2 linked regions of the Roseiconus lacunae genome follow. The protein of the gene in region 2 interacts with the protein of the main gene of each other region in a pairwise test. Links are inferred from orthologs where the notes say so. Each region holds a gene or a part of one and is shown on either strand. Other genes may lie near its edges.

What was found.
Region 1: the proteins of ileS (region 2) and FYC48_RS16340 interact in binary tests that used the Escherichia coli proteins (3 or more experiments, as listed by UniProt). The link is inferred for Roseiconus lacunae from one-to-one orthologs.

Annotation. Positions count from the first base shown.
Region 1 is NZ_VSZO01000011.1:110,885-121,370, forward strand. The notes cover bases 4,228-7,145. They hold FYC48_RS16340 (sugar ABC transporter substrate-binding protein), read right to left. Parts: upstream 6,223-7,145; coding sequence 5,233-6,222; downstream 4,228-5,232. Other genes in these bases: FYC48_RS16335 (sugar ABC transporter ATP-binding protein), read right to left, coding at 4,228-5,228; rbsK (ribokinase), read right to left, coding at 6,470-7,145. Also shown: excinuclease ABC subunit UvrA, read left to right, coding at 1-670; deoC (deoxyribose-phosphate aldolase), read right to left, coding at 750-1,475; FYC48_RS16325 (nucleoside hydrolase), read right to left, coding at 1,634-2,713; FYC48_RS16330 (ABC transporter permease), read right to left, coding at 2,713-3,708; more of FYC48_RS16335, read right to left, coding at 3,705-4,227; more of rbsK, read right to left, coding at 7,146-7,456; hisA (1-(5-phosphoribosyl)-5-[(5-phosphoribosylamino)methylideneamino]imidazole-4-carboxamide isomerase), read left to right, coding at 8,044-8,772; FYC48_RS16355 (prolyl oligopeptidase family serine peptidase), read left to right, coding at 8,776-10,486. UniProt on the Escherichia coli protein: Part of the ABC transporter complex RbsABC involved in ribose import. Binds ribose. Also serves as the primary chemoreceptor for chemotaxis.
Region 2 is NZ_VSZO01000012.1:455,743-468,468, forward strand. The notes cover bases 5,017-9,054. They hold ileS (isoleucine--tRNA ligase), read right to left. Parts: upstream 8,751-9,054; coding sequence 5,217-8,750; downstream 5,017-5,216. Other genes in these bases: purN (phosphoribosylglycinamide formyltransferase), read right to left, coding at 5,017-5,220. Outside these bases: FYC48_RS17905 (efflux RND transporter periplasmic adaptor subunit), read right to left, coding at 1-901; FYC48_RS17910 (sugar phosphate isomerase/epimerase family protein), read left to right, coding at 2,040-2,969; more of purN, read right to left, coding at 4,621-5,016; FYC48_RS17930 (MlaE family ABC transporter permease), read left to right, coding at 9,083-9,901; FYC48_RS17935 (ABC transporter ATP-binding protein), read left to right, coding at 9,898-10,734; FYC48_RS17940 (MlaD family protein), read left to right, coding at 10,737-11,996. UniProt on the Escherichia coli protein: Catalyzes the attachment of isoleucine to tRNA(Ile). As IleRS can inadvertently accommodate and process structurally similar amino acids such as valine, to avoid such errors it has two additional distinct tRNA(Ile)-dependent editing activities.

The sequences.
Region 1 (10,486 bases), on a different replicon or contig from region 2:
CGGCCTGACGCCAAGCCATTTCACATTCAATAGTGCCAAGGGACAGTGTCCCGCGTGTGAGGGCGCCGGTGTTCAGCAGATTGACATGCAGTTCTTGGCGGACGTTTCGATGCAATGTCCAGAGTGCCGTGGCACACGCTACCGAGATGATATTTTGAAAGTCCGTTATCGAGATCGCACGATCGCGGACGTCTTGGCGATGACGGCGCTCGAGGCCTACGAATTCTTTCGTGGTGCGGCCAAAGTGCAGGCAAAGTTGAAACGCATGATCGACGTCGGCATCGGGTATCTGCCACTTGGACAAGCCGCGACGACGTTGTCAAGCGGCGAAGGTCAACGGTTGAAGCTCGCCGCGTTTTTAGCTTCGGCCAGCCGTAAACGCACGCTGTTTATCATGGACGAACCGACCACAGGCCTGCACTTTGACGATTTGGTTCGTTTAGTCGACTGCTTTGACGCACTCATTGCCGACGGGCATTCGCTATTGGTCGTTGAACATAATCCGCTCTTGATGTTGTCGGCGGATTACCTGATCGATATGGGACCGGGGGCAGGCAAAGACGGCGGCCAAGTGGTCGCCGTCGGTACTCCCGATCAATTGAAGCAGAACCCCGATAGCCAGACGGGACGAGTCCTCGCATCGTCCGAATTCGCTTCTTCACCTCAGTGAATTGAAGCGTCCGCCGATCGTCGCTCGGCTCTCCGAGCCGTCAGCGGTTCGGGCGACGCGTTTAACTTAGAATACAGGATCAGTATCCGCTGGGGTTGGCTGTGTCGCCGACGTTGATTTCAGGTAGGCCGAGGTTTTTGCGGACTTCGTCCATCATCGATTTGGTCCGGCTGGCCCCGACACGCGAGATTCCCAATTCGCGAACTTTGACCAATGTTTCGGCGTCGCGAACGCCGCCGGCAGCTTTCACTTGTACATGCTCGGCGGCATGTTTTCGCATGAGCGTGAGATCTTCGATCGTCGCGCCACCGGTTCCGTATCCGGTCGACGTTTTGACCCAGTCCGCATTAAGGTCGCTGCAGATTTCGCACAATTTGATTTTGTGACGATCTTCGAGGTAGCAATTCTCGAAGATCACTTTGACTTTCTGCCCCGCCGCGTGCACCGGCTCGATCACTGCCTTGATATCGGCGGTGACGTAGTCCCAGTCTTCGCTAAGTACTTTGGAAATGTTAACCACCATGTCGAATTCTTGGCAGCCATCTTTGATCGCTTGTTCGGTTTCGGCGACCTTGATCGCGGTGGTGTGTCCGCCGTGGGGAAATCCGATCGTGGTTGAGGCTTGGACGGTGCTGCCGTCTAACAGTTCGGCACAGCGTTTCAAGTAGTAAGGCATGATGCAGACGCTTGCGACGTCGTAGGCCCGTGCCAATGCAATGCCTTCTTCGAGTGTTTGGTCGGTCATTGTTGGGTGCAACAATGAATGGTCGATCATCTTTGCTAGGTCTTCGTAGCTATGTGCCATCGGCTTGATCTCTCGATAAATTGAAAGAGGGGCGACTTGGGGGACAGCGACAAGTTTACCCGAGATCGCGTCTATCGCAGAGCGGGCAATTCCGGACGTTAGCATCCATCGACTCTCTTGCCGGACGATCGAGTCCGACGTCGGGACTCGATACTGAACTAGCGTGACCGTGGTGGCTGGCTGGAGAGGGTCCGTTGGGCTTCGATCACGCGAATCGCCTGCCGCGGTGTCATTGTCAACAATCGATCTCGGCCATTTCCATCGGGCGCAAATTCGGTGAAGCCTTCTTCATCGACCGAGACGCGGCCTGGTTGTGACAGCCCAAAGTACTGGTCTTCAGGCCGAACCGCATGCAGCACGCTCGTTAAATCCCAAGTCGGGCGGTCATGGTTGGGGCCACTGTGCAGCAAGTAGGCTTCGCGCACGATGTGGTGTGGCACATAAGCGAAATCGCGCGCGATGCTCTCCCGCGGGTATGGGGCTTCTAAACCGATTCGGAATTCACTCCAGACCACCGGGACTTCGTCCGGTGAAAGCTTCGCAAAACGCTGCATCGCATCGATTCCGTTGATCACGTTTGCTTCGGGATGTCGATCTTTATTCATCACCGGTCCAAAACTGCCGGCCATGACGGAAATCAGTTTGCATTTCTTTCGAATCAAATCGACGCCGGACAGTGAACTGAATTCGTCGCCATCGGTTTCCAACAGATCGGCAAGGTTGGTTGCCAAGCCGACTTGAATAATGACGACGCTGTGGTCTTCGCTAGCCGCCAGTACTTCGCGAAGCACATCAACGGCGGGAGGGACGTCATCGCTGGATTCGACGTCATGGGGATAGCGAAGTTTTTGGCCGTCGGTTGCTTTACAAACCTTTAAATAGGCGCTCTTTCGACGTTGAGCATCGCGAGTCGCACCGATCGACAGGTCGCCTCGCCCGTAAAACGTATTGACCGCATCGACGAAAGGTGCGGCGAGCGGATTGACCTTGGAAATCGTCACGGCCTTCAATTCGCATTCACCGCGATCTTGCAATGCATGGAGCATCGCGAGCGCCAGGACGTCGTCACAATCGCCAGTGATGTCCGTATCGAAGATCACCGGGACCGGAGTTGTTGATTGTGGTGCGAACAGCCCCTCTCGCAGATCTCGGTTGTCTTGTGCACTCCCGGTCACTGGCAACAAGACGATCGAACACAGAAATACGGCGACGAACGGAGCGACGAGGCGTTGATACATCAGTGGGTTTCTTTGGAGAGACGTTGTCGAAGTGAATCGAGTAGGACGGCTAGGATGATCACGCCGCCGGTGATTAGTTGCTTAATTGCATCGTCGACACCCATCTGTGCCAAACCCGATTGCAGAACCGCGATGATGAGAACACCGATGAATGAAGCGATCACGCTACCACGACCGCCCATCAGACTCGTGCCGCCGATGACACACGCGGCGATCGCGGATAATTCGAGTCCACGTGCCGCATTGGGGTCGGAAGTTAACAACCGACCGGTATGCGAAATTGATGCAAGTCCGCAGAGCAGGCCGCTGATCGCAAACGTCGCCACAAAAATCGGTGCCGTACGAATGCCGCTCATCTTGACCGCTTCCTTGTTCGTTCCGATCGCGATGCAATACCGGCCGTAAACCGTTTGGGTCAGAAGAAATTGGGCGATCAACACGGTCGCAATGGCGAACAAGAACGAGGGGGAAAGCGACAAGCCTTCGATCGGTTCTCCAAACCATTCAAATTTGCTGCCGATATAGATCGACTGATTGTCGGTAACAAGTTTGGTGCCCCCGCGGGCCATCTCCAGCATGCCCAGCGTCACGATAAAGGAAGGGATTGCGAACCAAGCGGATACGAATCCGCTAAGAAATCCGCAGCAAGTCGTCGTCAACACGCATAACGCAATGGCCGGAATGACACCGAGATCGTATTCGGTCATCGCAACTCCGATGACGGCCGCGCCGAGTGCGAGTAGTGATCCGACCGACAAATCAATTCCGGCGACGATCAATACCAACGTCATCCCGACCGATACAAATATCAAATCGGGGCTACTGTTGGCGATTGTTAATGCGGTTTGAATGCGAAAAAAATTGTCTGTCAAACTGGCGAATAAGATGATCAATATGATGAGCACGCCGAGCAGCCCGGCGTACTCGATGACTGCCGAAAAGATTCGGCGACGGAGGACGACGCCTCCGGAGGGAAGACGATCGGCACTGTTCATGCTCGCACCTCCGCAGGCATTTCGAAACTCGCTTGCAGGATCAAGTCTTCACTCCACTGGTCTCTTGAAAAGGTACGGATCAGGTGACCGTGATTCATCACCGCGATCGTATCGCAGGTTTCAAATAATTCATCCAAATCGCTGCTGACGATCACGATCCCTTTCCCCGACGCAGCGATTTCGTCAAGCAACTGATAGATCCGTCGACGAGCGCCGACGTCGATTCCACGAGTCGGTTCGTCAAACAGAAACACGTCGGCATCGTTGGCAAGCCATTTCGAGATGACGACTTTTTGTTGGTTACCGCCACTCAATGTACCGACAGGCTGTTCGATACTTGTGCACTTGGTTTGGAGCCGAACGCAGAGGTCTTCGCTCGTGTGTTCTTCGGCACGGCGGCGGATCAGCGAGAAATTCGAAAAACGCTTGCGAAGCGATGCCAGAGTGATGTTACTGCGGATCGGTTGTGGCAACAGCAAACCGTTATCCTTGCGATCTTCGGTCACCATTGCCAAACCGGATGCAATGGCTTGACGGGGGTGTTCGAATCGTTGCGGAGGACGATCGGCCACTTTTACGGTCCCGCTACTAGCTACGTCCGCACCAAAGATTGCTCGCAGTAGCTCGGTTCGTCCACTTCCAACCAATCCCGTGATGCCGAACTTTTCACCCGCTTTTACTTCGAATGAAAAGTGACGGACCGGTCCACAATGGATCTGATCGACTCGCAGCACCGGTGGTTTGTTCTGATCGATATAACTGTGGAACTGATGGGGTGGCGCGGAACTCGCATCGGGACCGACGCCGCTCATCAAGTCAACCATCTCATCAGTCGAGGTTGATCGAACGTCGCGGGTGCAGACATAACGACCGTCGCGAAGTACCGTGATTCGTTCGGCGATTTGCTTGATCTCGTCGAGACGATGCGAGATGTAAATCATCCCGACGCCTCGCTGTTTCAGTTCGGTCAACTGTTCGAAGAGGCGAGTCGTTTCCGAACCGGACAGCGCCGCGGTCGGTTCGTCCAAGATGAGCACTCGGCACTGTCGCGCGAGCGCAGCGGCGATTTCGACCATTTGTTGCTGACCGACGCCAAGATGACCCACTGGCGTGGACGGATCGAGATGTTCAAGTCCTAGTCGAGCGAGCGCCGATGTCGCGTCTTGGTGAAGCTGTTTGCGCCGGATCAATCCACCGGTATTGGGGAGGTCAGACAGAAACAGGTTCTCGGCGACCGATAGCGTGGGCAGCAGGTTCAGCTCTTGCTGGATGATTTGAACGCCCGCGGTCTCCGCTGCCTGCTTGTTTGTGGGGGCGAAAGCCTGGCCGCGCAGACGCATCGTGCCCGAAGTGACCGACGTTAAACCGGCGATCATTTTGCATAGCGTGCTTTTCCCGGCACCGTTGGCGCCTAGCAACGCATGGATTTCTCCAGGGACAAGGTCAAACGACACGTCACGCAACACGACCACTTTGCCGTATTGCTTGGTCATCCCCTGGGTCGTGAGGACTTCGGTCACGCCGCTATTCCTGCGTTGATGCTTCTGCGGAAGCGGCAATCGTTTCTGCCGTGACCAGGTCAACCGGCGTTTCTGTGTCGCCGATTGCTGTATCCGGATTGCTCAGTTTTTTAAGCGCTAGTTCGATTCCGAAGACGGCGAGTTGATCGGCATGCTGATCGGCGGTTGCCAAAACCTTCCCCGATCGCACGGCATCTTGGATTGCCGAGATATTGTCGAATCCGACGATCTGGACGGTGTCAGCCTTGCCGGCAGATTTGACGGCCGCGATCGCCCCGAGCGCCATCGTGTCGTTCGCTGCCAGGATGGCCTTTACATCCGGATGCTCACTCAGGATCGAGGACGTGATCGTGTTGGCATTGCTCATCTCCCATTGAGCGCTTTGCTTGGAGACAATTTCGGCGCCGAGTGCCTCCATCGCGTCTTCGAATCCGGCAACCCGTTGCTGCGAATTTGCAGCCGTTTGGATGCCTTCTAAGATGGCGACTCGGTCTCCGGCGGAAAGTTTCTTGGCCAAGTATTCACCGACCTTTTTTGCACCGGCGCGATTATCGGGGCCTACGAATGGAACTTCGATTTCCTCCGCCGCCAGAACTTCCGGGTCGAGTTTGTTGTCGATGTTCACGACCACAATGCCTTGCTTGATTGCTTTGCGAAGTGCCGGTGCCAGTGCTTTCGAATCCGCCGGCGCGATCACGATCGCGTCGACGCCCGCGGATACCATTTCATCGACCAACGCTACTTGACCGCTCAAATCCGTTTCTTCTTTGATGCCGTTGACGATCAAGGTGTACTGCTCGGAATGGGCTTCGGCATGTTCACGCGCCCCATCGGCCATCGTCGAGAAAAACTCGTTGGCGAGTGATTTCATGATCAACGCAACTTTCGGTTTGCCGTCTCCGTCCGTCCCTGATCCGGTCGGATCGGAAGCGGACTTGGTGCATCCCGCGATGGCGGCGCTGAAGAGCAACAGGAGTGCGATTGATTTTCGCATGTCGATTTCGGGTGGGCAGGAGGGGGGGAAGTTTCCAACGACCTTAGATCGTGGCCCGTCGTGGTGAGGGCGGGCTATCTTATCAGACAGGCGTTCCGATTGCGTCGGTCGGGAAAGAATTCGAATGCGCGACTACGCAAACTTTTCGATCAACTGTGTTTTGATTTCAGCGTTTGACGGTCGGGGGGCGCGTTTCGCGTGTCGAAGGTGGCGCGTTTTGAGCGGATTACAAATGGGCGTTCGATCCCTATCCTGCGTCGAGTTCATCCGCCTTTGAAGTTACAGCGTCTGCGGTTGGAAGACTCGGTTGTGCACCAGCCACCGAGGCGGCCAGCGCACCGGCGATGTTTGCAAGTCGAACAGCCCGGTCAAGGGGAACGCCTGAGGCGAGTCGAACGGCGAGGGTACCGGCAAACGCATCGCCTGCGGCCGTGGTGTCGACCGCCTTGATCGTGATCGGTTCGATCAAGCGGGCTCCCATGCCGTCGTCAACGATGGTGCCGCGATCTCCCAGCGTGATGATCGCAACGTCCGGCCCCGATGATCGCAGTTTTGCCGCCAATTGTTTGGCTTCTTCGACCGTGCCGCAACGATCTCCGGCGATCGTGACTGCTTCCGTTTCATTGGGACAAAGCACGTCGACGTCAAGCATCGTGGCGGGTAAAGCTTGTGCGGGTGCCGGGTCTAGAATCACTTTCACGCCGGCTTGTCGAGCGATCGCGATTGCCGCTTCGACCGTCTCTCGTGGGGTCTCGAGTTGCACCATCAAGACGTCGCTTTGCCGAATCGCATCCCCGTGCCGCTGGACATCCGCCACGGTGACTTCGCCGTTCGATCCGGGCACAACAACGATGCTGTTTTCACCGCTCTTTTCGACTGCGACGATGGCGACACCTGACGCGGTGTCCGCCGTCGTTTCAACGCAGGTACAGTCGACGCCTTCGGACACAAGGTGTTCACGCAATGTCTTGCCGAAGCCATCATCTCCGACTCTCCCGATCAATCGCACTTCCCCTCCGGCTCGCGCCGCGGCGACGGCTTGGTTGGCTCCCTTTCCTCCGGGAATTTCCTCAAATGCTTCGGCGGTAATCGTCTGGCCTGGCAACGGCAAGTCGGCGCAGCGGACGACCAAATCCATGTTGATCGATCCGAGTACGGTGATCTTGGGGCAGTTGTGTGGCGTGGGGGGCATGATGAGAGCGAACGCATTCAGGGAATCTACGGCTACTGACATGGTGTGTCAGGTCGAGGCCGAAAACGATGATGGGTGTCGCAGTTTAACGAATCGTTGCGGCGGATGGTTCCCTCGATCGGAAGGGTTTGGCGCGGATCGAACCCGAGTCGATGCGGTTTTGGGGCGTTGGTCAACCGGGGAGGATCAAGCCGACTTTTCAAAACAGTGAGATTCCGCGATGCTTTCGCACTTGCCGCGTGTGTTTTAAAGTTGTGTTCTGTGACGTCAAGAATGCGTCGCTCCAAGCGGGGGTTGGCTCATTTACGCTTGTAACCGAGCGTTCGCTTTGTTTGCCCTCCCCGGCCGCTCAAGCGTCCGACCCTCCCGCAAACGGGAGGGTGAAAAGAAGGGGGGCGACGCGAGGGCGTGAAGAGAAAGGCTCCATTACGGTTTGACCAAGCAACCGACGGGCGTTTGCTTGGTTTAGTTATGTCTGTAACGGTATTCGACTCGATTGGTCTCGAGAATTTAATTGAGTCGCTGCGTTCAGCTTGAGACGTCTCGGTTTCGATATCAAGCGATTCACAACAGCAAACCACCTGAGCTAGGCACCGATCTTATTTCATCACCGAATCGTTGAACCCATCATGGAAATTTGGCCTGCAATTGATCTTCGTCATGGCAAACCTGTTCGATTACGTCAGGGGGATTATGACCAGCAAACGACGTTCGGTGACGATCCCGTTGAGTTCGCGATCAAGTGGAAGGAGCTTGGCGCTAAGCGACTCCATCTCGTCGACCTCGATGCGGCTCGCGGAGATGACCCGACCGCAAATCGGGATGCCGTCCGGCGGATCGTTGCCGAGACCGGATTGCCTTGTCAAATGGGCGGCGGTGTCCGCGATGAAGCAGCGATCGAATCATTGCTGGCTCTCGGACTCGCTCGATTGGTCGTCGGTTCGGCTGCCCTGAAACGTCCCGATTGGTTCGCTTCGATGTGCGATGCCAACCCCGGAAAGCTGGCCGCCGGGATCGACGCCCGGGACGGGATGGTCGCTACCGATGGATGGTTGGAAACCAGTACGACGCCTGCGGTCGAATTGGCTCAAGACCTTCGCAAAAAAACGCCTAACATCGCGGCGATCATCTACACCGACATTGCCCGTGACGGCATGATGAGCGGGCCAAACTTCGATGGTTTACAGCAGATGGCTGACGCAACCGACATCCCGTTGGTCGCCAGCGGTGGCGTGACACACTACGACGACGTTTCAAAGCTGGTCGAAATGGGAATGCCGGCAGCAATCGTCGGACGCTCGATCTATGATGGAGTCATGCAACTGGACCAAGTGATCGAGATCGCCGGAGACCGCTAGACAATGAAGGGTTTGTTCTGCACCGAGTTGAAACAGTCATTTTCACAACTCTGTTTGTTTGTAAGCAGGATTGTTCTGGTCTCTATCGCGCTCGCCGTCGTTAACATCGGGGCAGTGTCGAACGCCCAGCCACCGACGCCGGGGTACAAAAAGTTACCGCCCGATGGCATTCAAATCGATGCGGCCGATCGGCAGCGATTACAAGTCCGCCTCGACGAACTCAAGAATCGAGCGACGCAAACGGTTCAACAATCAAGTGACCCCGAGGTTTGGTATGCCGATGTCGCGGTGCTGACTCGGGCGGTTGACTTGGCGATTAACCAAAACTTGTTTTTCAAACCCGCACATGTCAACGATGCATCCAAGCTGCTTGATGAAGCCGATCGCCGTTTGGAAGCAGTCGTTGCCGGTGACCGAGGTTTGAAACTGCTCGGATTTGACCCGGACAAAACTGCGAAACCACAAACGTTGGTCGCCGGATTTGTTTCGCGAATCGATGACTCGGTACAGCCATTTGGGATCGTCGTACCGGCTGGTTATTCGTTGCCCCAACACGAGCAAGCTTTTCGAACCGATATCTGGTTACACGGTCGAGGTGATACCAAAACGGAGATCCCATTTTTGACCGAGCGGATGAACAAAGTTGGGCAGTATGCTCCCCGAGATACCTTTGTTATTCATCCGTTTGGACGGCACTGCAATGCCTTTAAATTCGCCGGCGAGACCGACGTTTATGAAGCCCTTCAGGCGGCAGAGCGATACTTCCGCATCGATTCACAGCGAACCAGTATTCGTGGTTTTTCGATGGGCGGAGCCGGCTGTTGGCACTTCGCCGTTCATGACCCGACGCGTTGGATGGCGGCTAACCCGGGAGCCGGTTTTGTTGACACCATCGTCTATCAAGGGTGGCAAAACGAGATGCCATTTAATAAGACGCCGACGATGGAAAAATTGTTGCGGTGGTATGACGTCTTGCCATGGGCGAACAATCTCCGCGGAACCAATGTGATTGCCTATAGCGGCGAGGTTGACAAACAGAAGCAGGCCGCCGATCGCGTGGCCCAAAAGGTCGATGAGTTGGGCTTTGAATTTCCGTACGTGATCGGTGCCGAAATGGGGCACAAGATCAATCAAGAATCGGTAGCCAAAATCGATCAACAAATCGCATCGTGGGCTGGCGATGTCGCACCGCTACCAAAGCCCAAAGTGGAATTTGTGACTTATACGCTACGATACAACACCGCCGATTGGGTTCGCATCACGGGGATGGTGGAGCATTGGACGAAAGCGTCCGTCAAAGCAACGGTTGATACCGATGCGGCCTCGATTGAGATGAATACCGAAGGCGTCACGCACCTCGAACTGGATTTTTCGCGTTCCGGATGGGCCGGGAAATCTGACGTGGTTGACGTCACGATCGATGGTCAGCAAGCGACCTTGGTCGACATGGGCAACTCGCGAGGTTTTCAGTGCCGGTTGATTCGACAGGATGACGGCGAATGGACAAAACAATCGTTCGGGCAACAGCCTCTTCGTAAGCGACCGGGATTACAAGGTCCGATTGACGATGCGTTTTGCGAACGGTTTGTGATCGTCTTGCCCAGTCGGCCCGCGCGGCACGGGCGAGTCCAACGCTGGATCGATCGGGAGACCGATTATTTGCAAAGCCGCTGGAAACGCTTGATGCGCGGTGACATCCAAGTCGTCCAAGATC
Region 2 (12,726 bases):
TCAGTTTCGTGTTCAATACCTGTGCCCCTGGTAAAGCGATCTCACCAGGATTTGCGCGGCCCGCCTTCGCCGATGACTGAAAGTACGACTCACCGGCTTCGTGGTGCAATGACCGGTCGGAGTGCAACACGGGAGCATACACGGTCACTTCACGGACTAATTCTCTCGTCGTCTCGATCCCTTTGATTTGTTCCGCGGTCAGCCCGTGCAGTAGCATCGACTGCCTAGCCGCACGTAAACTCGCTTCCAATCGATCACGCTCGTACTCGCGTTCGATCCGTTTGCTCGCCGCAATGGCCCCTGACGAAGCGATCGATGTCAAACGTTGGATCTCTCGTTGCTCGACATCCAGCTGTCCCAACGAAGTTAGAAAATCCTCTTGAGTCTCGACGAGATCCTGGTGAGTCAGTCGAAGCGTAAAGAGCGGCGTACCGCTTCGAACGACTTCGCCTCGCGATACTTGGATTGAATTGATTACGCCTGTCAAAGGAGACGTCATTGCCACGTGTGTTTGGCCCGGCCATGCGGTAATGACAGCAGGAATTTCGATCGTCTCTTTAAACGTCTGGAGCGAAACAATCTGTGTTTGTAAGCGCAGATTGGCCCTCGCTTGTTCACTCAGCTCAATTGATTGCTGATCGTCGTGTCGTGGATGGTCGTGTTCGACGTGACCGTGATCTTCATCGCCAACGGCGGACGATTCCGAGTCAGCTGCCGGTTGCCTGCCTGCCAACGGCCATCTATTCCATCGTGGGACGCCCGTCACGACGGACGTTCCGATCACCGCAATCAATACGATAAGTGCAGTCCATCGAACATTTCGAATCCATCCACGATCGTACTTTGGTCCGCTTGTCGGAATCGTTTTAGTTGACGTGTCTTGAATCTGATCTTCGTTCATCGATTCAATCTATTGAAGGAGTAACGAATGACCGCTTGACCACTGCGTCGTCCCGAGACGCGCAGCATCCAATCGATCTCCATGAACACCCCGGCGAAAGGCTGACGAAAGATTCGCCACAGCTCAATCAACCGTGTGATAGAAGCGATCCAGTGTGGATCCGCAAAGCACGCCGACCGTCAATCATCAGTTGCATGGAACCACACGAGATGGCATGGCCCAAGGCAATCAACAGTTTGGCTTTGGCTATCGGATCCGAAATTCGAAGAAAGAGGTGCCCAACGAGATTCGTTGACCCCGTACGACGATCCTAGATCAGCCAGGTGCAAAGAATTGCACATCGATGCTGCGCACGTTCCACTTGGCAACAACCAAATAAAACACAGTTGGCAATCGATGCAGGCGGAATGCCAGAAGAGACGCCGATGACATCGGCAGGAAGAAAGGCCACCGCTGGGCCATAATCGAGATCAAACAGTTCTTCCGATGAAGGAACAAAACTGCAACGGACACTGCCATCACCGCAAGGCGTTCCCTGCTGCTCAGGCCCCGATTGACAACAACGGCACAAGGAACTTTCATGAGCAGAATGCTCGTGGTCCTCTAACCGATCGCAGGCTTTGCGTTCATGCGAACATCCCGAAACTTCCGCATCGCGGTGTTTTTGATGCAGGTGTTTTTGATGCAGATGGCCGTGATCGTGCTTACATGCGGCCGAAGCTTCGGCACCGATGACACGATCGGCGCTGTTGTGCATCTGATGCGAATGACCACTGCACGCACAAGCCGCGTGCAACGAGCATCCGAAAATCGAATGGACGAGCAAAGCGATGGCGGTGATGGTTCGAATCGAGATCAATTCACGAGCCCAATCATGAGAGTGACGACAGAAAGATTATCGGGTGTTTGCCGCCCCGCGTCCAGTTCGAAATCCTAGAACTTCCCCACGGCCGCTCAGGATTTCTGTTTCTTCTTCTTGTGAAGTCCCAGCCGATGCAACCGCGGTGCGTTTCGAAGTACAAAATTCGCGTTCAATGTTTTCCCACGCGACAACGAGAGCCTTTATGCTGTACGCACCTCTCGGAGATTTGCCGCACCGGCGATGATTTCGCCGCTTCCTCCTTCCCCCACCTTTGCCGTGCCTGTCTCTTCCCGTCGACGCTTTTTGTCCAATGCGACGTGTCTGCCATTTGCAACCATTGCGGCATTCTATGCCGCCGCCGAGTCGCCACTATCGCGACGATGCCCGATCGGATTCGGCACCTATGGACATCCCGGCATGTCGCTTTCGCAGAGCATCGATCTAGTCGCCAAGACCGGTTTTGATTCAATCGAAATCGTGTCGATGCCCGGATACCATGGCGCACCTGATCAGCTCACACCGGAGCAACGTAAAGCGATTGGGCAGCGAATCACCGACCAAGGGCTACAATTAGGCGCCCTCATGGGGCTCCCAAATCCCAATCGCGAACGGATCCAATCCGATCGTCGATCGGTACAAAAGATGCTCCAACTCGCGACCGACCTCGCCCCGAAACAACCACCGATCATTCAATCTGTTCTCGGCGGTGGGCGATGGGAAGACCTAAAAACACTTTATCGAGACGTGCTTGGAGATTGGACACGCCTTGCATCCGAAGCCAACGTCCGCCTCGCGATTAAACCTCATCGCAGTCATGCCATGTCACTTCCCGAGCATGCGATTTGGCTCATCGAACAACTGGGGAAACCCGATTCACTTTGCATGGTGTACGACCACAGTCACTATGCGTATCGCGAACTCAAAATCGAAACGCTTGTTGATCAAGCTCTGCCCTACACGGGCTACATCGTCGTCAAAGACATTGCGATGGTCGATGGAAAAACACAGTTCGCATTGCCAGGCGAGATTGGCTCGATCCCCCACGGCAAGATTCTGCAGCGTTTCATTGCAGGTGGTTATCGGGGTGAAGTTTGCTGCGAAGTCAGTTCACAAGTTTGGCGTCAACCAAATTACTCTCCCCAAAATGCGACCGAAATCTGCTATCGCAATCTTTCAAAAATGACTGCTGACATCGACGAAAGCTAACTCCAAACGATTGCTCCTGTGGCGTCAAGCTCAAGAGTCACTTCAACGCCGACTCATCGGTATTCTTCTTACCGATGTTCGCAGCTGCGGTCATCGTGACAAACTTAGCGGATGTGTTTTGCTCCTACGAAAAGACGTCGGCATGCAAGTTCATTGGCAGATTCCGACTAAGCAGTTGAACATGAATGATTCGGCTTAAGTCATTTCACTCTCCCACTGGGCATTGGTATCTACACAAGTTTTAGCTTTTCGTAGACTGCACTGGATGGAATTAATCTTCCGCGGATGGAGCCGCGGCTGCAACGTCGGTACTTGCAACTGGTGCAAGAACACATGAAATCTGCTAACAAAAACGCGGCCGGACCATCGCTCAAACCGGGAGAAAACCAAGCGTTCTCCGCGACCCAGGCAACTTGGCGGTTCCTATCCAACCCCAACGTGACGCTGCTCGATTTGATCGAGCCATTGCGAGAGGTGGGCCGACAAGCCGCTCAACTTTCGCCTTCTGATTATGTGCTCTTGGCTCACGATTGGTGCAAAATTGACTACAAAAGCCACACATCAAAGAAAGATCTTCGCCAAATCACTCATGAACACGACATCGGCTACGAGATGTCGACCTCATTGTTGATCGATGCTGCCAGCGGAGCTTCGTTAGCTCCAATGCAGATGCATCTGAAAACGGGTAACGCGGTCCATTCAACGGCAATCGATCGGCCGGCGATGGACGACCATCGTCTCGACGAAGTGACGCCCACGATGAACGAGTCCGGTGATTGGGGCCTGGACCGTAAGGTCGTCCATGTGATCGATCGAGAAGCCGACACACTAGGGCGGATGCGTCAGTGGGACCAAAAGGGGCATCTGTTTCTCGTTCGTTGCGATGATCGCCGAGTGAAGTGGAATGATGAAAGTGTTTTGCTTTCCGAAATCGAAGAGCATTTTGATCGCGAAATTCTTTTTGAGGCCTGCGGTGATGCACTTTATCACGGCAAAACGGTGACTCAGGAGGTCGCTGAAACAGAGGTCGTCCTGCATCGCCCGCACAGCGAAGTGATCGATGGTGAAAAGCGTCAGGTCAGCGGCGATCCAATCCGAGTACGTTTGGTGGTCACGCGATTGCTTGACGAGAACGATTACGTGCTAGCGCAGTGGACGCTTCTTTGCAATGTGTTTGATGCATCAATCAGCGGCTACCAAATCGCTCTATGGTACTACTGGCGTTGGCTAATCGAGACGTATTTCAAGCTGCTCAAGAGCCACGGCCAGGAATTGGAGCTGTGGCAACAGCAGAGCGGTGAGGCGATTGCGCGTCGAATTTTGGTTGCATCGATGGCATGCGTTGCCGTGATGCAACTACAAAACGATAGGAGCGACGAAGCTGCCGAGACAAAACGCATTCTGATTCGACTGAGCGGGCGACAGATGAAGTATGGTGTCGAGTCGACTCCGCCAGCATTATTGGCGGGAATGATGGTACTACTTTCGGTGACCGATATTTTGGAGTCACCCGACGTCGATATAGGTACACTCAAACGGCTCAAAGCCAAAGCTCTCCCCTTCGCACTTGTGTAGATACCAATGCTCACTGGGAGAGTGAAATGACTTAAGCCGAATTAATCGTATTCAACTGCTTAACGTTCGCGTCTGATCAAGACGACGCTATTTTCCTCAGCGTTCGGATCGCATCGGGCAACGCCTGACACTCCTGTTCAAACACACGGGCGGCGAGTGTGTCGGGCGTGTCATCGGCAAATACATCACAAGTCCGTTGCAAAATGATTGGGCCGTTGTCGTAGTGATTATCGACGAAATGGACCGTGCAGCCGCTGACCTTCACGCCCCGCTTCAGCGCGGCAGCATGCACATGGTGACCGTACATACCCGGACCGCCGAAAGCCGGCAGGAGCGACGGATGAATGTTGATCACCCGACCTTCAAAATCTTCGGGAATCAACACGTGCTTTAAGAAGCCCGCCATGATCACGTAGTCCGCCCCGGACTGACGTACGGGATCAAACATCGCACTGCAGTACTCTGCGTCGTCATGATCTTTCTTTCGAACGACCAACGTTTCGATTCCGGCGTCCTTGGCAATCTGCACGCCGCGCACGTCCGCCCGGCTGCTAATTACCAATCGAACATCGATCGGCAACCCATGAACATCGCGGTGCTCCAACAGATTCTGCAGCGTTCGGCCACCGCCGCTTAAGAAGACGGCAACCGAGATGGATTCGTTTGCTCCGGTCATGACGATACCTTGCGAACATAAATCGCACCGTGCTCGGAATCGGCAGACTCGACACCCTCGATCGTTCCGACAGATAGCTGATCGGCCAACGTCTCCTCGGTTATCGATTCGCCGTGCTCTTTCATCGCCTCGGCAACCTGATCGTCACTCGGGTCGACCGCGATTTCGATCCGATCGGTATACTGACACTCGATTGATTTCCGCTGGTTCTGAATCACCCGCACTAAATCTTTTGCGATCCCTTCACGTTGCAGTTCCGGGGTGACTTCGGTGTTCAGTACGACCACACAACCGAGCCCTTGTGCCGCGGCCCAACCGTCTTTCGCTTGCAAGCGAACTTCGATGTCATCGCTATCAAGCTGGACCGTCGCATCACCGATCGCAAGCGAAACGACGCCTTGCGATTGCAGGGCTGCCAACAGCTCATTGCCGTCCGCTTCGGCAAGCGCCTTTTTCACCGCCGGCACTTGCTTGCCGACCTTTGGCCCCAGTCGCTTGAAGTTCGGCACAACGGTGTACTGAACGTACTGGTCGCCTTCGGTGGTGTAGTGGACCACTTTGACGTTCAGTTCCTCGCGGATAAGCGCGTCATGGTTCTGCAACCACGCGATCTTAGAATCATCGGTCAAGATCACCGTGACTTCTGATAGCGGCAACCGCACCTTTAGCTTCTCGCTGGCCCTGGCGGCACGCCCCAGTGAAGCGATCTCGCGAAGCAATCGCATCGAATCGGACAACGATTCATCGATGACGGCCGGATCACTGGTCGGGTAATCGCACAAGTGAACACTTTCGAGCGTTTTGCCTTCGAACGGTTCGGTCAAACGCTGCCACAACGTGTCGGCCAAAAACGGAGTGAACGGGGCGGCAAGCTTGGTCAACTGAATCAACGTTTCGTACAACGTCCAGTAAGCGTCGTGCTTGTCTTGGGATTCTTTATCACTCGCCCAGAACCGATCACGACTGCGGCGGACAAACCAATTGCTCAGCCCATCCAGCAGCGATGTGATCGCTTGGCAGGCGTTGTAGTTGTCCAACGCGTCCATGCGATCGATCACCTTGGCGGTCGTCTGATGAAGTTCGGACAAGATCCAACGGTCGATCTCACTTCGCTCGGACGCGGCACGGTACTTCGGCGCCGACGCAAGCGAAGCCGGTGAAAGCTGGTCGTCGAATCCATCCGCATCGCGAGGATCAAAACCGTCGATCTCGGCATAGATCGTGAAGAAACTAAACGTGTTCCAAAGCCGCAGCAAAAATTCAGGGATCGAATCCTTGATCGACTGCTCGGCGTAGATAATCGAATTCCACGGCGCCTGGTTGGCAAACAAGTACCAACGCAACGCATCGGCGCCGTAGCGATCGAAGATCTCCTCGGGACTGCGGTAATTGCGCAAGCTCTTGGACATCTTGCCGATTTGTTTGGAGAATTTCTTGCCGGCGTGTTTCTTTGTTTCCGCTTCTTCGAGCGCGATGATTTTCTTGCCGTCGTCGCCCTCGGCTTCCCACCATTGGGACAGCATCAGACCGAGCACGATACAATTGCGAAACGGCAACGGATAATCGGCATCGGATTTCAAGGCAAGCGCATTCGACGCCGTATCGCTTGTTGCGGCTTCGTATCCATCTTCGGCGATCGACGCGCCCTCGCCGAACAACATCGTCGCGATCGCCAATTGACTGTAGAACCAACCACGGGTTTGATCGATCGCTTCGCTGATAAAGTCGGCGGGAAATTGCGAGTCAAAATCCCGGTCGCCTTGATGTGGCCATCCCCACTGGGCGAAGGGCATCGCACCGCTGTCGTACCAGCAGTCGATGACTTCACTCACCCGCTTCATCCGCGCGCCGGCGGCGAACGGCGACTCGTAAGTGACTTCGTCGATGTAGGGCTTGTGAACTCGCAAGTCGTCGACCAGCGACGGATCCTCGGCCTTCGCCTTGTCCCAAACTTCTGTACCGCTAACGCCCGGCTTGGCCAGTAACTCTTCGTAGCTACCGATCGCTTCCATCCGACCGGTTTGTTGGCAAACCCAGATCGGAAGTGGCGTCCCCCAATAACGTTCTCGCGACAGTGCCCAGTCGACGTTGGATTCCAAAAAGTTACCGAACCGACCGTCACGAATGTGTTCCGGTTGCCAACCGATTTGCGAGTTGTTTTTTAGCATCAGATCGCGGAACTTGGTCGTCCGAATGAACCAGCTCTCACGTGGATACTGAATCAGCGGATCCTGATCTGCCCGCCAACAGAACGGGTAATCGTGCAGGTACTGTTCCTGCAAGAACATCAACCCACGCTCTTTCAAATCACGTGACAATGGCTTGTCGGCATCCTTGACCCAGACGCCCAGCAAGTCATCGCTGACCGCTTCGACAAACTTTCCATCGGGACCGACCGCGCAAAGCAACGTGGGCTGTTCGCCTTCGACAAACCGACGACGTTCGCGATCATAGACTTCATAGTCGACTTCCCCGAACGCGGCGGCTTGGTGAACGATCCCCGATCCGCTGTCGGTGGTCACAAAGTCGGCTTCGACGATTCGCCAGTAGTGATGTTGTTTTTCGTTGCCATCGACAGGCTGAAGCAAAGCTCCTTGGGGATCACCGGTGGAATTCTTGTAACCATCGAACGGTGGTGTGTAGCGCAACCCGATCAGGTCCGTCCCGCGACACGTTTCCAACGCTTCGAATTCGCGTTTCGACTTCTCGGCGATCTTGTCGACCAACGCCGATGCCATGTAAAGCTCTTGGCCGGTATCGCTATCGCGGACCAACGTGTATTCCAATTCCGGGTGGACCGCCGCGTACATGTTGCTCGGCAACGTCCAGGGAGTCGTCGTCCACACCAGCAAATTACGTTTCGGCTGATCGACCAGCGGGAACAAAACGTACACGCTGGGGTCGGCAACTTCGCGGTAACCCTGCCCGACTTCGCCGCTGGACAATGCCGTTCCGCCCTGTGCCCACCACCAAACGATCTTGTGGCCTTGGTATAGCAAGCCACGATCGAACAGGTTTTTCAGACTCCACCAAACGCTCTCGACATAGCTTTGGTGATAGGTCACGTAAGCCTCTTCCAGATCCACCCAAAACCCCAACCGTTCGGTCAGCCGCTGCCACTGCTGCATGTAGCGCCACACCGACTGCTGGCATTTATGGATGAAAGGCTCGATGCCAAAATTTTCGATCTCTTCCTTGCTGTGGATCCCCAATTCCTTGCCGACTTCGACCTCGACGGGCAAACCGTGGGTATCCCAACCGGCTTTTCGCTCGCAACGGAAACCTCGCATCGTCTTGTAGCGGGGAAACACGTCCTTGATCGCCCGGGTCAAACAATGCCCTGGGTGTGGCATCCCGTTCGCCGTGGGCGGGCCTTCAAAAAAGACGAACGGTGGGGCATCGGCACGCCGCTCGAGTGATTTTTCGTAAATCCTGTTCTGCTTCCAATACTCCAGGATTTCCTCTTCCAGAGCGGGAAATTTGGGGCTGGCAGGGGCAGCACGAAACGGAGCGGAGGCGGATTTGGACATTGCTGTCAAAAAAATGGAATCAGTAACGGAACTGGTGAAGACGTCTCAAGACGCGGGATTGTAGTGGTAGGCCGCGATTTAATCGACACGGACGATTCCGGAAACCAACGCGGCGGCCGGGCGGGGTAGCTAACGGTGTGAAACAGCATTCGAAGGCCCCTAGCGGCGACAGCGAAAACTTTGCCTCATCCGCAAAGTCAACGCTGCCGATAGAGTCCGATATCTGCTGTGCTATCCCGATTTTCCACGACGAGCTTTGATCGTTCATGTCCACGACGGCGTCTCCCGAGCGAACACGCGCCCCCGGCGAAGGGCCTCCTTCTGCAAAGGAGATGCTTCACGCCTGGGTGGTTCAGTGGGGCTCGGCGGTGGTCGAAGGAGTCGAAACGATTGGCGACATCGCCTTATTCGCATGGCGGATGCTGACCTGGATCGCGACGCGTCTGCCTCAGCGAGGCACGCTGCTGACCAACTTCTATGAAATCGGAGTACTCAGCTTGCCCGTCGTCGCGCTGACGGGAACTTTCATCGGGATGGTGCTTGCCGTCCAGACGTACTACCAGTTCCACGCGATTGGATTGGAAACCCACCTGGGGGTCGTGATCAACACCTCGCTCGTCCGAGAACTCGGCCCGGTGCTTGCGGCGACGATGCTCGCCGGTCGTGTCGGCAGCGCCATGGCAGCCGTCTTGGGCACGATGCGGGTAACCGAACAAATCGACGCGCTAACAACGATGGGCGCCGACCCAATCCACTACTTGGTCGTCCCGCGCTTCCTAGCTTGCATTTTGTTGATCCCGGCGCTGACGATCATGGCGGACTTCATGGGGATCGTCGGCGGATACTTTTACAGCGTTAACATCCTGGACATTGACCACGCCGCCTACCTAACCCGCTCACGTGAAGGCGTTGTCGGCTTTGACTTGTTTAGCGGAATCTTTAAGAGCGTCTTCTTCGGCGGCATCATTGCGGTCGTCAGTTGCTACCAGGGATTTCACTGCAAAGCGGGCGCCGATGGCGTCGGCAAGGCGGCGACATCGGCATTCGTCTATTCCTTTGTGATGATTCTGGCGATCGATTTGGCCCTGAACATCATCTTGGACGAAATCTATTTCATGATCTATCCGTCGGGGGCGAGCTTTCAGCTATGAGCACTGACGAATCAAACACGACGAAAGCACCCGAGCCACAAGCGACGGAACCACAGATTCAAGTCCGCCGCGTCGAAGTAACCTTTGAATCACAAACGATCCTCAAAGAGATCTCGGTTTCGATCTCGGCAGGCGAAACAGTTGCCGTGATCGGTGAAAGCGGTTGCGGCAAGACGGTATTCATGAAGACATTGGTCGGACTGATCAACCCCACCGCCGGTTCGATCTTGTTTGACGGAATGGACCTCGCCAAGTTGACTCCACAACAGATCAGCGATGTGCGTCGCCGATTTGGATTCGTATTCCAGAACGCGGCGTTGTTCGACAGCATGTCCGTGTTTGACAATGTCGCCTTCCCACTACGCCAATCCACCGACGCGGACGCGCGAGAAATACGCGAGCGTGTCTTGCGGCACCTGCAAGACGTCGGACTGCCCCCGGGTGTCGCCGGGCGCAGACCGAGTGAACTGAGCGGAGGGATGCGAAAACGTGTCGGACTTGCCCGCGCGATCATCCTCGAACCAGATCTCGTCGTGTATGACGAACCCACCACGGGCCTCGACCCGATCATGAGCGACGTGATCAACGAACTGATGTTGGACGTGCGCAAGCGATACCCAGTTACGAGCGTGATTGTGACCCATGATATGAGAACGGCCCAAAAAGTTGCCGATCGTGTCTTGATGTTTTTCCCGCGGACTCGCCTAGAAGCCGACGAGTCACAAGTCCTCTACGATGGCCCGCCCGAAGGTCTCGAGGAGAGCTCGGAACGACGCGTTCGACAATTCGTCCGCGGTGAAGCCGGCGATCGAATCAAGGAGATCTCCAAATAACGATGGATGACAATCGACTAAAATTCGGAGTCGGCGTCTTAGTGATTGCCGCGTTGGGGATCGGAGTGATTCTGACGTTCCTATTCGGTGCGGTGCCACGTGTGCTGACGCGAGAGTTTGAGTTGCTCGTCACGTTCCCCAACGCCGATGGCATCAGCAGCAACACCAAGGTACTGCTGCGCGGTGTTGAAATCGGGCGTGTCTTGGACAAGAACCTACGAGACAAGGACGTCCTCGTTCGCATCGCGATCGAATCCGCCTACCAAGACAAACTGACCCACGAATACCTTCCGCGGATCGTGACCGGATCGATGATCACGCGCGATGCGAAACTCGAATTTTACAAGGCCGACGAAGCCGAATTGGTTGCGGCGTGGGACGAAGAATTGCCGGTCGTTCGCAACCAACGCTACACGAACGAACAATTCATCAGCAGGGGCATTCGTAAAAGCGACCCGTTTGATCTGCTGATCAATTTAGAAGATGAACTCCGATTGACACTCGAATCGGTACGCGACGCGAGCGGTTCGCTGCAACTCGTTGGCGAGAACGTCAATCAACTCGTCGGTGATGCACAAGGCGTCGTCGGAACTGCCAACGATGAACTGGGCGACCTTTCGCAAGAAGCGCGCAACGCGCTCATCGAATTCCAAGGCGCGATGCGCGAAGTCCGCGGCGTGCTGGCCAACGACGACCTGAAAGCCGCGATGGCCGAACTGCCATCGGTCCTCACCGAAGCCCAAGCAACGTTCCGATCCACACAAGAAACGTTCGACAGCTTCCGTGGCGTTGGCAATCAGTTTGAAAGGGTTGGCGTCGAGGCCGAAAAGGTGGTGAAGAACGTCGACCAAACCGTCGACGCCGTTCGCGACACCGTTCAGTCGGCCAAACGCAGTTTCGGTTCCGCCGAACAGGCGATCAAGAACATCGAGACGATCACGGAACCGATCGCCGCCAACAGTGACGAGATCGTCGCCCAGGCGCTGAGCAGTCTTCGCAACCTCGACGCCACGCTTCGCCAGATCGAAACGTTTGGGACCGCGATCAACAATAGCAACGGGACTGTCCGGCGATTGCTTGAGGACGATGAGGTCTACTGGAATCTGAAACGCACGCTAGAGAACGTCGAAATGGCGACCGCGAAGCTGCGTCCGATTATGGACGACGTCAGAATCTTCAGTGATAAGATCGCCCGAGACCCAAGAGAACTCGGCGTCCGTGGGGCACTCAACAAACGCCCCAGCGGCTTCGGGCTGAAGTAGCGGCACATACGCTCCAGCCCCCGACTGTGATCGCGATCTTCGTGCCCCAAGCAACGCAACGACATCGCGCAACGATGCCCAACGACTGCGCGACCGTCCAATCTAAACGGCACCGCGGCCGTCCCCCCCAACAAACTTTTGCGATTCGTCGCATCGCCAACGACCGGACGCTACCGCGCCATCGTTTCACCGTGTTATCGCGCGCCGCGATCGATGACGACCTTAATAGACGCAATGCTTGCGCGCCTGCTCGTTCCTGATCACCCCAATCGGCGACCCATGTGTTGACCGTCTTGATCACCGGCACACCACATGCTTGTTGTGGGAAATTCACCGCAACTTCGCGGTTGCCTTCGAAGTGCTGTGCTTCATCTGCAGTTCGGGAAGTGACTGAACTGCTAACGATCAAACCGCAGTGAACATCCATCATCGCGGACTACACCATTCGTATGAGTCGCACCTCAATACCACCGCACTTGTTATCGACAACAGTACGGACCATCCACACCCGACACCCACCGATCAAGCCAGCCGAACCCCGCCGCAATTCCGAAGACCGTGCACGACAGACACCCGCGACGAAACGCGACTACTCTCGGTGCAACGATCGTCGCATTCGCGAAACGAATCCATCAGCGCATAGCATGGAACACATCCAACGACAACACCCCGAAACGCGGACGATCCGATATCAACGTGACAGTGAACATGCGCGGGGCTATGCACATGA